Methanococcus maripaludis: one gene and its partner. The protein of the gene in region 1 interacts with the protein of each later gene in a pairwise test. Links are inferred from orthologs where the notes say so. Each region holds a gene or a part of one and is shown on either strand. Other genes may lie near its edges. The genes, in order: sepS and pscS.

Region 1 (3,243 bases):
TCATTAACACTTGCAGGGGATATCATTGGAAAGGAGAATAGGGCAGATGACGTAATTGAATTTATGAAGCAAAATTTTGAAGATTTAAATCAAAAGACTAAAAATATCACCGAAAATGAAAAACCAACTGTGTATCTTGGCGGAATTGCAAAGTCCGGCTCTCAGGGGATTACCTCGACACAGTATAAATTTTTACCTTTCGAAGCACTGGGTGCTAAAAACGTTGTAAACGAGCTCGAACTTGGAAATGATCCACAACAAACGTTTGTGGATAAAGAAAGGCTGATTTCATGGAATCCGGACTATATTTTTATAGATGAAGGAAGTTTTAATGGAATAAAAGAAGAGTATGGGAAAAATCCCGAGCTTTTTAACTCATTTACTGCATTTAATGGTGGAAATACCCATGCAGTTTTACCAATTACATCTTATACGATAAATATTGGAACACTGCTTGCAGATTCTTATTATATTGGAAAAACGATATATCCTGATCAGTTCAATGATGTAAATCCCGAAGAGAACGCAGACGATATATATAGCTTTTTAGTTGGGGAAGGAGTTTACAACCAAATGAAAAGTGATTACGGAGGATTTGGAAAAATTGATTCAAATACTTTTGAAATCAAATAATTTTAAAATATATTAAATTTCTTTTTTAATTTTTAAAATTAGTTTTTAAATAAAATTTAAAAAAAATAAAAAAAATTAATTATTCAATTTTTACTTCGACATTTAAAAAGACTGGGCCTCTAACGTCGATTACTTTATTTTTGCTCATTATCTGTTTTAACGCGATATCATCGATTTTTAAGTTAATGTCGCTTAAACTTCTGACAATTGGAACTTTAACTTTGAATTCAGACGTGTTTGACACAAATGCTTCTTCTAATTTTGAAGTAATTTTAAAGCAAAGTGCATCGATATATCGAATGCCTGTTGCTACCCCTTCTGCTTTTCCTTTTTCTAAGAAGTCTTTAAATTCCTCTTTTACTCCATCAAAGCTTTCAGGAATTCCAATTACATTTCCATCGTAAACGTAGATTTCGTTTAAAATTGAAGGTCCAAGTAAGTTTTTACATTCTTCTTTTTCGAAAATATTTATTTTTACATTTTTCTTGGTTTTTCCAAATGAAAATGTTTTTTCAATGGTTAATTCACAAGGGGATTTTAAATCTTTGTTTTTAACGCATGAATCAATTAATTCTTTTGTTAAATCGTAAATTTCATCCATTACTGGAACTTTATCAAGTTTTACCATTGAAGCGACATCCCTGTCATTAAGTTTGTGTTCGTAAAACTGAGGATATACCATTTCTCGAACATCTGCGAAATTTCCAGAAATCATTGCAAGTCTTTCAACACCAAGTCCTAAATTCATGACTGGTACATCTATTCCGTATTTACTTAATGCAACTGGCGAATATACTCCAAATGTAGCAACTTCGAGCCATTCTTTTAATTTTGGGTGGTATGCGTAAACTTCTGTCTGTGTTTCAGGTGTGTAATATTTACTTTTCTTTTCATCAGGAATGAATTTAAAGTTCGTAAAGCCAAATTGCGATAATAATCCTTCTGCAATTGCTTTTCCGTCATTAATATCCACGCCTTCACCTGCAATTGCACAGGATGCAGAGTGGTATGTCATTAAGTGGCTTTTATCTTCTTTCTGTTCTCTTCTAAAACATCTATCGATTGAAAAGAGTTTAAATGGGAGTGGCTTTTTGTTCATTAAGTCTGAAACAGTAAGGAACCAGCCTGAAGTCATATGGCTTCTTAAAGTTAATTTTGAAGAAACTGCGGTTAAATCCTTAAATTCTGGGAAAACTTCTTCTAAAATTTTTAAACCCATCTCGCTTGAAATTTCAAGTGCATTTGAAATTTCTAAAACTAAGTCGTCACCATCAAGTGTTCCTTTTTTGTATCCGTGAAGTATTTTCTGCAAACTTTCTTTGTGTTCAGAAACTTTAATTCCAAGTTTTTCAATCTGTGAAATTTTTTCATCGCTCAAACCAACGTCTGGTCTTGGAAGTCCTGCCAAATAAAAGCATCTATCTAACACTGCCATAGCTTCCGGGCCAAACTGTTTATAAATATCTCTTTCATCGACGATTACGGGATTTATATATTCTTCAAAACCCATTCTAAGATATGCTTGTCTTAAATTTTCAATAGTGTCATTTACAGGGTGTGTTTTTCCAAAAACTGGTTTTATTCTCGGGTAACTTTCGTTTATCTTTTTAGCTTTTATAAGGTCTTTAGTTTCGATCCATGCTTTTTCAAAGTCCTTATTGGCCATTTCAATGATTTCTTCTCTTTTAAACATCAGTATCACTAAATTTCTAAATTTTATGATGAAATGTAATCTTTATATTCATAATAGTTGCTTATATTATATATTAATTAACTGGGGTGAACTTATGGCAAATTTTTTGGCTAGGTACTTTGGGTTTGAAGAACATAAAACAAACTTCAAAGTAGAGACCATGGCAGGAGTTACGACTTTTATGACCATGGCGTATATCATATTTGTAAATCCGTCGATTTTAAGTCTGGCGGGAATGGATTTTGGGGCAGTAATGGTTGCAACATGTATATCCGCTGCACTTGGTACTTTTATAATGGGCGTTTATGCTAAATATCCGTTTGCACTTGCACCGGGAATGGGTTTAAACGCATTCTTTACATTTGGTGTGGTCATGGGCATGGGCCTAAGCTGGCAGACTGCTCTTGGTGCTGTTTTTATTTCTGGTATTTTATTCATTTTGTTAACATTAACTAAAATTAGAACCTGGATATTTGACGCGATACCTGATGCTTTGAAATACGGTACTGCTGTTGGTATCGGGTTATTTATCGCATTTATTGGCTTAAAATCTGCAGGAGTTATCGTTGCAAACGAAGCTACTTTGGTAGGTCTTGGAAACGTGCTTTCACCTGCAACATTTTTGGCACTCTTTGGTTTATTTGCAACTGCTGCAATGATGGCTAGAAAAGTAACCGGCGCAATTCTCTGGGGTATTATCTTAACCGCAGTAATTGGCATGGGCCTTGGTGTTTCAGCACTTCCTGCAGGTTTAGTTGCAATGCCTCCATCCTTAGCACCAACACTGATGCAGATGGATGTTATGGGAGCTCTTAGTTTTGGTCTTATAAACATAATTTTGGCGTTCTTCTTTGTGGATTTATTTGATACACTTGGAACACTGAGTGCTCTGAGTTCACAGGCAGGATACATGAAAG
Region 2 (3,275 bases), 1.2 Mb from region 1 along the record:
GTGGGAAAAAAGTACTTATTCCCGAAATTATTGAAACAGACTGCCCAATGGCACACCAACTTCCCCCAGAAGTGATACTTGACGCAAAAAAAGAGTATCCTGATGCAAAAGTTGTAATTTATGTAAATACACTTGCTTCTGCAAAAGCACTGGCTGACGCAACATGTACTTCTGCAAATGCTGATAGGGTTGTGAATTCTTTCGAAGAAAACGAAGTATTATTTGGTCCAGACAATAATTTGGGTTATTTTGTATCAAAAAGGTCAAATAAAAAAATTATTCCAATGCCTGAGGGCGGACACTGCTATGTTCACAAAATGTTTACAATTGATGATGCAAAAGCAGTAAAAGAAAAGTATCCAAATGCAGAACTTTTAATACACCCTGAAAGTGACCCAAAATTACAGGAAAGTGCTGACTACGTGATGAGTACTGGTGGAATGGTAAAACACGTTTTAAATTCAGAATGCAGCGAATTTATTATCGGAACAGAATGCGACATGATATCCCGGCTTAAAATAGAATTGGAAAAAGTGGGGAAATCAAAAAAACTAATTCCTTTAAGAACTGACGCAATCTGCAAATCGATGAAAAACATAACTTTAGAAAAAATAGAACAATGTCTTTTGGAAGAAAAACATGAAATAACGCTTGATGAAAAAATAATTGAAAATGCAAGAAAAGCAATTGAAAGAATGCTTTCAATTTAATTTTTTTATTTTATTCTTCTTTTACGTAGTATCTAACCATTTCTTCGGTTTCATCGAATATTTCAGCTTTGTAATACTCTACATCGCCGTTAGTATCGACTTTTACATATACATTTTCTACATTTTTGTATTTTTCACCAGTTTGAGCAACCCTCGGGGTAGCCGCTTGTGAAAATGCGTCCCCTTCTCTTGTGTATTCAAATATTATGTTTTGACCTTCAACAGTGTATCCTTGGTATTCTACGCCGCCCATACTAAAGGTAACTCCTAAAAATACGTACTTTTCAGGAGTATCTGGCCCAAATGAGAAATATATTGCGCTCGCAAGAATTAAAAGCGCAATTACTGGGAGTATATACTTAGAACTCATTAAATTCACCTTAACTCGTTTATAATAGATTTCATGCTATTTATCACGTAGTCAACTTGAGTATTGGTTAATCCATAAACACTCATTTTGAATTCTTTTGTAACTCCTCTTCTGATTCCGCCGATTCCTCTTTTCTTCAATTCTTCGTAGAAGAAAAATCCTCTTCGTTTATCTTTTTCTGCAATTTCATCTAAAATCGGGGTTTCAAATCTTATGATATCGTGGTTTCTTGGTCTTTCCCCAATCTGTTTAAATCCTAATGGTTCAAGCTCATTAACCACTTTTCTTGTTTTTTCAAGTTCTAAATCCCAATTTTTAACTCTTTCAATCAGGTGTTCAAAGCTTGCCATCAAACTTAAAATTGGAATTCCTCGGCTAGTGCAACCAAGCATCTGGAGTTCTTTTAATACATTTACTTTTGAAGTTTCAAGCACTTCATCTTCATATTTTTTATTTATTGAAAGAAGACCGCATGGGCCAGATGCAGCCATACTTTTGTGTCCTGATGCTGCAATAAAGTCCACATTTAATTTTTTTCCATCAATTGGCATTCTTCCCGCAGAATATGCACAGTTTAATAAAAATGGATATCCTTTAGATTTTGCAATTTTTCCAACCTTTTCAACATCTGCAACGTTTCCGTAATTTCCATCAACGTGTGTTAAAAGGATTAATCCGATATTTTTTTTAGAATCTTCGAGCATGTCAATTTTTTCAGCATAACTTTCAGGAATTACTCTAAATGTCGGGTATTCTTCAATTTCAGTTCTTTCGTAGTTTAATTTAGCTCTTTCAAGTGCTACATATGAAGTATAGTGGGCATTTCCATCCAAAACTACGTAATCGCCTTCTTTACAGATGGAATTCATAACAGCGTATTTACTTTCCCTTGCACCGTGTGTAGGTCTTGTTATGTCCATTCCTAAAAATTTGGACATGTCTTCTAAAAATTCGTTTATAGGGGGAGTTTCGATTTGGTCGAGTCTTCCTGAACAGTAATCGCAGACACTGTACCCATCCCAGTATTCATAGATTATTTTCTTAGATTCAGTTGGTAGGATTCCTCCTCTCTGAATTGGATTTAAGTTAATCATTTCTCTTTCGAGATTTCTAGTAATATTTTTGTATTTATCAGTATTTATCTCCATAAAATCACCAATTCTCGCGTAATTTAATTATTTAAAATTGAGGTCGAGTACAACCTTTTCAAACCCTATTTTTTTAAGTTCTGTATTTATTATTTCTATCGAATCATTATCAAATATTTTTTTTGATTCTTTTTTAGTCATCTCGATAATTGCAATATTTTCAAGGTATCGAACCCTTAAATAACTTTCAATATGGAAGTTTGATTTTATAAACGCTTCTGCTAAATTCGATTTAGCCATATTTTCTTTAGAAATTGGCGCTGATAAAATACGGGTTGCCATACAGGTATCTTTTTTTGGAATATCAATTTTCAAGTATTTTGATAATTCAAAAACATCATTTTTACTGAATTTTAAATTAGAAAGGGGGGAAATTATATTTTCTTCATTAAAAGCTTTTATTCCCGGCCTATCTTCAAATATATCATCGTAAATTGTTCCATCGACAATGATATCATAGTTCAATTCATTTTTTATTCTTTTAAGTTCTTCTGCAATTCTTTTTTTACAGTTGTAGCATCTGTTTTTTAAGTCTTTTGAAATGATTTCATTTAAATAATCTATTTTCATGGTTTTTTGAGGAATGTTGTATTTTTTAGCACGATTTTCCGCTTTTTTTATTACATTTTCAGAAAAAAATCCGTTATCAATCGTTACCGCAAGTGTTTGTGCATTATCGCTTGCAATTTTTGAAATAAGTGTGCTGTCAACACCCCCAGAATATGCAACAACCACTTTTTTGTTTTTGAAAAACTCAAGTAACGAGTTATATTTTTCAAGCAAACCTTTTTTCATGATTTTCACCGCTCAAAACCCATTTCTTCAATCATTTTTAAATCAGACTGGATATTTTGCCCATTTGTAGTTAAATAGTTTCCAATCATTAAACCATCAAGTGCAAGAAGTGAATATTTCTGCATATCTTTTAAAACATGTTCTCTTCCACCACAAAGCCGAATTACTTTATCTGGAAGTGCAATTCTTGCAATACATATCGATTTTAATGCATCACGGGAATTAATTCGAGATATATCTCCAGAATATATT

What was found.
Region 2: the proteins of sepS (region 1) and pscS interact in binary tests that used the Methanocaldococcus jannaschii proteins (3 or more experiments, as listed by UniProt). The link is inferred for Methanococcus maripaludis from one-to-one orthologs.

What each region holds. Positions count from the first base shown.
Region 1 is NZ_CP026606.1:281,032-284,274, reverse strand. The notes cover bases 20-2,923. They hold sepS (O-phosphoserine--tRNA ligase), read right to left. Parts: upstream 2,327-2,923; coding sequence 713-2,326; downstream 20-712. Other genes in these bases: MMJJ_RS01440 (NCS2 family permease), read left to right, coding at 2,421-2,923; MMJJ_RS01450 (iron ABC transporter substrate-binding protein), read left to right, coding at 20-633. Also shown: more of MMJJ_RS01450, read left to right, coding at 1-19; more of MMJJ_RS01440, read left to right, coding at 2,924-3,243. UniProt on the Methanocaldococcus jannaschii protein: Catalyzes the attachment of O-phosphoserine (Sep) to tRNA(Cys).
Region 2 is NZ_CP026606.1:1,460,136-1,463,410, forward strand. Bases 158-3,093 are described here. They hold pscS (O-phospho-L-seryl-tRNA:Cys-tRNA synthase), read right to left. Parts: upstream 2,229-3,093; coding sequence 1,086-2,228; downstream 158-1,085. Other genes in these bases: nadA (quinolinate synthase NadA), read left to right, coding at 158-710; MMJJ_RS07965 (hypothetical protein), read right to left, coding at 721-1,080; larE (ATP-dependent sacrificial sulfur transferase LarE), read right to left, coding at 2,256-3,023; bioB (biotin synthase BioB), read right to left, coding at 3,029-3,093. Also shown: more of nadA, read left to right, coding at 1-157; more of bioB, read right to left, coding at 3,094-3,275. UniProt on the Methanocaldococcus jannaschii protein: Converts O-phospho-L-seryl-tRNA(Cys) (Sep-tRNA(Cys)) to L-cysteinyl-tRNA(Cys) (Cys-tRNA(Cys)).